One region of the Trichlorobacter lovleyi genome, then DNA from elsewhere that is predicted to be linked to it. Evidence: riboswitches for the same ligand, from Rfam matches in the RefSeq annotation. Region 1 holds a riboswitch; the other holds the start of a gene.

Region 1 (3,702 bases):
ACCCGCACCGTGTCGGTGGCGGCTTGGTAGAGCGGTACCGAGCCGATGCAGGCGGTGGTCTCGGCCACGATGGCGCGGCGGATCTCGTCCACCGGACCGCCGGTGGAGAGGTCCATGATGGCGTCGGCACCATGCTTGACCGCCACCCGGGCCTTTTCCAGCTCCTTGGTGATATCGGTGTCGTCAGCCGAGGTGCCGATGTTGGCGTTGACCTTGGTGCGCAGCCCGGTTCCCACTGCCAGCGGGACGCCGTGCTGGTGGGTCTTGTCGTTATGGCTGATGATGATAGTACCTTTGGCAATACCGTCACGGATGAACTCCGGGGCAACTCCTTCAGCAGCAGCGGCGGTCTTCATCTTGTCAGTAATAATCCCTTTACGGGCGGCTTCAAGCTGGGTCATTGGTCAGTTTCCTTTGCAGCAAGATAGTGGTTGATCGGGCCATGTCCTTTACCCATCGGACGGGACAGGCGGATGGCGGTGCTGATAAATTCCTTGGCCAGGCGGACCGCTTCCTTGAGCGGTTCGCCCTGGGCCAGGCAGGCGGCAATGGCCGAGGCAAAGCTGCAACCGGTGCCGTGGGTGGCGCTGGTGAAGAAACGCTCAGAACTGAAGCGCTGGATGGTCTGTCCGTCAAAGAGGATATCAACGGCATCGCCGCCACTCAGATGTCCCCCCTTGAGCAGGACATTGGCGGCACCCATGCCGTGCAGTCGCCGGGCGGCCTGTTCCATGGCGGCTTCACTGTTGATGCGGCAATTGAGCAGACGTTCTGCCTCGGGGATGTTCGGGGTCAACAGGTAGGCCTGGGGTAGCAGGGCCTGTTGAAAGATCGATACGGCATCCAGTTCAAGCAGCGAGGCGCCCCCCTTGGCCACCATGACCGGGTCGATCACAACCGGGTAGTAGTGGGACTGCTCGTTCAGGTACTCGGCCAGCAACGAGATGATGGCCGGGGTATGCAGCATGCCGGTCTTGATCACATCAATCGGCAGATCTGTCAGGACTGTATCAATCTGGTCCCGGACAAATGAAGGGGGGATGCCGTGGATTGATTTGACCCCTCTGGTGTTCTGGGCGGTCAGGGCCGTAATGGCTGAGGCCCCGTAGCTACCCAACAGGGTGATGGTCTTCAGGTCGGCCTGGATACCGGCACCGCCGCCGGAGTCGCTGCCGGCAATGGTCAGTACGGCACCGCGGGGGTAGGGGGCCAGCCGGTTGAACAGCAGGCGCAGTTCCGAGGCAGCCACCTCCGGCCGGGGGGCGGACAGGACCGAAGAGATGACGGCAACCGCATCGGCGCCGGCCTCAATCACCCGGCAGGCATTGGCCGGGCTGATGCCGCCAATGGCCACAATCGGCAGCTTGACCCGATCCCGGATGGCAGCCAGGCCGGAGGTGCCGGGCATATGGGTGATCGATTTGCTGTCAGTGGGATACATGGCGCCAAAGCCCAGGTAGTCGGCGCCGTCGGATTCCGCCTTGAGGGCCTCATCAAGATTGTGGGTGGAGACGCCGATGATCTTGTCCGGTCCCAGCAGTTCCCGGGCCTGCTGCGGAGAGCTGTCATCCTGTCCCAGGTGCACGCCATCGGCATCCAGGGCATGGGCAAGCCTCAGGTCGTCATTGACGATAAAGAGGGAGCCAAAACGGCTGCAGAGCTGTTTCAGCTGGCTCCCTTCCTCCAGGCAGAACTCGTATGGCTTGTCCTTGGCACGGTACTGCAGTACCGTCACCCCGCCGCGCAGGGCCTGGGCTACCCGTTTAAGCAGGTCGTCCTGCTGATCGGTAATCAGGTAGACCCCGGCAATGGGCCGGTTCCGGATGGTCTTTGGCGTGGTTACCACCAGGCGCAGCGGCATGGATTTTTCAGACATGGTGTAGTACCTCGTGGTACGAAAAAGGGCCGCACTGAATACAACTCAGGCGGCCCGAAGATAGATGCTGGGAACGAGGCCGCTTTCCTCCGCCGGCATTACCCGGTTCAGGTTCAAGGGGTCCGGCAAAGCCGTCTCAGCCTATGCAAGGCTCCCCCAGGGCGACGTAACCATACGATAAAATCAGCAGGTCGTCAACCGCTTCCGTAAACAGGAGTTTTCAGATTGCCCCCTGCGGCAGGCCGTGGTAAGTAAGTGGCATGTTTGACAGTCGTCCAACCTTTGCAGAGATAGATCTTGGTGCCCTGAGGGAGAACTACTCGGTTGTCCGGGCCTCGGTGCCGTCACGGTCAGCCGTGCTGGCAGTGGTCAAGGCAGATGCCTATGGCCACGGCTTTTTAGAGGTAAGCAAGGAACTGGAACGCCAGGGGGTGGATGCCTTTGGGGTGGCCTTTCTGGCCGAGGCGATCCAGCTTCGCAAAGCCGGTATTGATAAACCGGTCCTGTTGCTGGGGGGCGTCTACCCCGGTCAGGAACGCAAATGTGTCGGATTCGGTATCTCTTCTGCGGTCTTCTCCCTTGAACAGTTAAAGGCGCTTGATCTGGCAGCGGGTAAGCTCTACCGCAAGGCGTTGGTGCATCTCAAGGTGGACACCGGCATGGGGCGTTTGGGAATTCCCTATGACCAGGTGCCTGCCCTGCTGGACGCCCTCAAGCTGTTGCCCAATATCTACCTGGAAGGGGTGATCTCCCACTTTGCCTCTGCCGATGAGCTGGATGAGTCGGGCCAGTACTTTACCCGGCTGCAGGGAGAACGTTTTGGCTGGGCGGTCGAGCAGATCCGCAAGGCCGGTTTTTCGCCACGCTATATCCATATCGCCAACAGTGCCGGGGCACTGCTGAATGATTATCCCTTCTGCAATCTGGTGCGTCCCGGTATTGCGCTGTACGGGGCCCTGCCTTCGCCTGATTTTCAGGGCCGGCTCTCCCTCCGTCCGGTGATGCGTCTGAAAAGCAAGATCGCCATGCTGAAGTGGGTCGAACCTGCCACTACGATCAGCTATGGCCGCCGCTTCACGGCTGAACAGCGGACCCTGATTGCCAGTGTGCCGGTGGGCTATGCCGATGGCTATCCCCGTGCCCTGACCAACAGGGGACAGGTGCTGGTCAGGGGGGAGCGGGCACAGGTTTCTGGCACGGTCTGCATGGATTGGCTGATGCTGGATGTCACCCATATCCCCGGTGTGGCTGTGGGGGACGATGTCACCCTGATCGGGGAGGACCGGAAAGGAAATACCGTCTTTGCGGAAGAAGTGGCCCATTGGGCCGGTACAATTCCGTATGAGTTGCTGTGCGGTATCAGCAAGCGGGTGCCGCGGGTGTATCTTGGAGCGGGAAAGTAGTCCCATGACCAACAAGAAGATCAAACTGACGCAAACCGTCAAAGCTGCCGGCTGAGCGGCCAAGCTGGGCCCGGAGGGCCTTGCCACCGCGTTGGCGGGACTCAATCGTCCTGCTGACCCCAGATTGATCGTGGGACCTGAGACGTCCGATGATGGGGGGGTCTATTGCCTGACGCCGGAGATCGCGCTGATTGAAAGCTGTGATGTGATCACCCCCCCTGCCGATGACCCCCGGGCCTTTGGCAGGATCGCCGCGGCCAATGCACTCTCTGATATCTACGCCATGGGTGGAAGACCGCTAACCGCCATGAATCTTGCCTTTTTTCCCAGCTGCAGCCTGCCGCCGGAGGTGCTTGGCGAGGTGCTGGCCGGAGGTCAGGACGCCCTCAATGAGGCCGGTTGTTGTCTGCTGGGGGGGCATAC
Region 2 (3,702 bases), 1.0 Mb from region 1:
GAGGTGGTATCCTCGATTCTGATGTAGGGGATGTTGCTGTCTTCCAGGATGCGCTGGGTGATACCGGAGATTGGCGCATGACCGGCCACGATCAGCCCTGCCAGACGTTGGCGGAATTCGGGGATATGATGCAGCGATGAGGCGGTCACGATCAGCTCGTCGCGGGAGCTGGTCACGATCAGCAGGGTTGACTCCTCCAGGCTGTCAATCACCCGTTGGGAAGAGGCGGCACCCAGCTGGATGGTGTGGCAGATCCGGCTGCGGTCGGCAGGGTCACCATGCAACGGCAGCTCCAGCAGTTCACCTACGTGCTGCAGGGTCGGGTCTGCCAGAATGGGAGAATAATCAAAGGCACTGGTGACCAGCAGCTGCTGGTGCTGGAACGCCTTGGTCAGATAGGCCAGAGAGCGCTCGCGCTTTTCCGGCACCAGCTTGTTGGCCATGATAACCCGCACATTGGCCTGTTCGCGGGCATAGAGGGCCAGATTCAGTTCCACCGCATCGATGACGTTACCGATACCACCGCCGGTCACCATCAAAACCGGTGCCCCCAGCATGGCAGCCACCTGGGCGTTATTGACACCCACCACTGAACCGACACCACCATGTCCGGCCCCTTCGATGATCAGAAAATCAAACTGCTGCTCCAACTCGGCACAGGCCTTGAGGATCGCCTGGCGGGGTGCCAGCGGGTCAATCTTGCCATCCAGAAACTGACGGGTCGAGCCGGGGGTCAGGGTCATGGGGGACATCAGGTGCGCCACATCATCCATGCCAAAGACACTGGAAAACATGGCCGCATCCTTGTCCATGGTCAGACCGCGGTACTGGATGCACTTGGGGCCGATCGGCTTCATGAAGCCAACCCGACGGTATTTCTGGAGGGCCAGATGCATCAGCGAGAGCGAGATGGTGGTCTTGCCGCAATGCTGACCGGTTGCGCCGATAAATATCTTTCTACACATGCGTGGCCCCTCCCTGCGGCAGCGGTTCTGGAACATGGCATAAACCCATATAGCGGTCGCGCCCGTTATGGAAGCGGATGATCCGCACCCCCATACCGCACTTTTTCACCAGATGGAACAGGTTCTGGGGGACCCGCTTGGCCCACATGACCCGGGCATCGAAGCTGATCGGCTGGTCATCGACCAGCAGTTCAATCCTGAGGACGGTATTGGGGTTACAGACATTGGCGGTCTTGATGAACAGCCCCAGCGGTGAGAGATCCTCGGTAAAGGCGCGTCTGCTGGCGGCCTCATCAGTACCAAAACAAAGGGCTATCCGCCTGCGTTTCCGGTCATTGTTGCGCTTGTCGGCCATAGGAACCATCTCCCGGGTAAGGTAATGAAATAAGAGAATACCATAGTATTTGAAAACTGCATCTTAACTCTGTGTCAGTCCGGTTTCTGCACAGGAGAATACCGTTGACAATCAGAGGTGAATCCACTAGGTTTGCCCTAGTTCTTTCTGTCTAACCATGTAAACCGCTAGGGGAGTTTCGACTGAGAGCAGCAACCGGCTGCGACCCTTGGAACCTGATCCGGGTAATTCCGGCGTAGGGAAGCGGACGATTTCGAATACCGACGAATCGCCGCCCTTCCAGGCGGCTTTTTTTTATTGCGGGAGGTATGTGCCATGCAGGTCGTAATCAACGGAGAAATGCGGCAGCTTGCCGACGGGACCACGGTCGGCCAACTGCTGGAAGAGTTGCAGATTCCGGTCACACGGGTGGCTGTGGAACGCAACCTGGAGATCGTTCCCAAGGCCGGCTATGCTGAACAGACATTGCAGGATGGGGACAGGATCGAGATAGTCCATTTCGTAGGGGGAGGATAGCAGATGTCTAAAGGTAAACTGACAATTGCAGGAAAAGAGTTCAACTCGCGCCTGATGGTGGGAACCGGCAAGTACGCCTCGAACGAGCAGATGGTGGCCGCGCTGGAGGCCTCCGGTGCCGAGATCATTACCGTGGCTGTCCGGCGGGTCAACCTGGCCGAGATGGGCAAGGGCTGCATGCTGGACTACATCGATCCTAAAAAGTACACCCTGCTGCCCAATACTGCGGCCTGCTTCACGGCTGACGATGCGATCCGCACCTGCCGTCTGGCCCGTGAGGCCGGTCTGTCCGACATGGTCAAGCTGGAGGTGCTGGGTGATGAAAAGACCCTCTTCCCGGATAACGAAGAACTGCTCAAGGCGGCCAAGGTACTGGTTGCCGAGGGCTTCACGGTCCTGCCCTACTGCAGTGATGACGTGATCCTCTGCAAGAAGCTGGAGCAGCTGGGCTGCGCTGCCGTGATGCCGCTGGCTGCGCCGATCGGCAGCGGCCTGGGCATCCGCAACCCCTATAATCTCAAGATCATCATGGAAGCGGTCAGTGTGCCGGTCATCGTGGATGCCGGGGTGGGTACCGCCTCTGATGCCGCGCTGGCCATGGAACTGGGCTGTGATGGGATCCTGATGAACACCGCCATTGCCGGTGCACAGGATCCGGTTGCCATGGCGCGGGCCATGAAGCTGGGGGTCGAGGCCGGGCGTCTTGCCTATGAGGCGGGCCGGATACCCAAGAAGCTGTATGCCACGGCTTCTTCACCGCTGACCGATCTGATCGGCTCGTAAGGCTCACTGTGATTGACTTTTCCCTGTACCTGATCACTGACCGCACTCAGACCGCCGGCAGGCCGTTGCTGGAGGTGGTTGAGGCAGCACTTGGCGGCGGGGTGCGGGCTGTGCAGTTGCGGGAAAAAGATCTGCCGGCGGCTGAGCTGTATGAGCTGGCCTGGGAAATGAGGGCGCTGACCAGCCGCTATGATGCCCGTTTGCTGATCAATGAGCGGATTGACGTCGCCCTGGCGGTTGAGGCGGACGGCGTCCACCTGGGGGTGAACTCGCTGCCGGTTACGGCTGCCAGGCGGATTGCGCCTGATCTGTTGATCGGCTATTCCAGCCATGGCGTGGGTGAGGCCGTGGCTGCCCTGGCCAAGGGGGCGGACTTTGTCACCTTCGGCCCGGTCTTCCCGACCCCCTCCAAGGCGGCCTATGGTGAGCCGGTGGGGCTGGGAGAGCTGGGGCGGGCCTGCAGGCAGACCGTCGGTGATCTGGTCTTCGGCCTGGGTGGCATCAAACGCACTAATCTTGAGCAGGTCACTGCTGCCGGCTGTTACCGGGTGGCCCTGATCTCGGATATCCTGGCTGCGGCTGATCCGGCTGCAGCAGCCGAGGCCTTCCGGCGGGGACTTGGTTGTTAGTAACACCAATCGTTTTACCGCAGAGGACGCGGAGTAAGGTAGAGGGACTGCAAAAGTATATCCCGTGTGCTTTTCCCGGTTTTTACCTCTGTGCCCTCTGCGGTGATTAAAGGTTTTGCATGTCTGCGTTTTCATCTGAACATATCCATCCTGACCTGCGGATCAACTCCTACGGCCACTACCTGCGCCGGCGTTTTGGCTGCCGGGTCAGCAAGGTTAATGTGGACGCCGGTTTCACCTGCCCCAACCGTGACGGCAGCAAAGGTACCGGCGGCTGCATCTACTGCAACAATGTCTCCTTCTCCCCCCGCGACACCCAGGCCGAGATTCCGCTTGAAGAACAGGTCACAACCGGGATGGCCTATCACCGCAGGCGTCTTAAGTCAGATAAATTCATTGTCTATTTCCAGAAGTACACCAACACCTACGCCTCGGTAGACCATCTGGCAGAGCT

The links. A riboswitch is a leader RNA that binds a small molecule or an ion and turns the genes downstream of it on or off. The one in region 1 is predicted to bind thiamine pyrophosphate.
Region 2: linked by a shared signal. The riboswitch ahead of thiS (sulfur carrier protein ThiS) and the one ahead of thiD (bifunctional hydroxymethylpyrimidine kinase/phosphomethylpyrimidine kinase) in region 1 are both predicted to bind thiamine pyrophosphate.

Annotation. Positions count from the first base shown of each region.
Region 1 is NZ_CP058409.1:2,702,926-2,706,627, reverse strand. It holds gene thiC (phosphomethylpyrimidine synthase ThiC) at 1-401, opposite strand, end outside; gene thiD (bifunctional hydroxymethylpyrimidine kinase/phosphomethylpyrimidine kinase) at 398-1,876, opposite strand; TPP riboswitch at 1,944-2,044, opposite strand; gene alr (alanine racemase) at 2,137-3,279, shown strand; gene selD (selenide, water dikinase SelD) at 3,284-3,702, shown strand, end outside.
Region 2 is NZ_CP058409.1:34,330-38,031, forward strand. It holds gene FY034_RS00165 (AAA family ATPase) at 1-965, opposite strand, end outside; gene FY034_RS00170 (PilZ domain-containing protein) at 958-1,320, opposite strand; TPP riboswitch at 1,480-1,579, shown strand; gene thiS (sulfur carrier protein ThiS) at 1,636-1,836, shown strand; gene FY034_RS00180 (thiazole synthase) at 1,840-2,619, shown strand; gene thiE (thiamine phosphate synthase) at 2,628-3,248, shown strand; gene FY034_RS00190 (TIGR01212 family radical SAM protein) at 3,368-3,702, shown strand, end outside.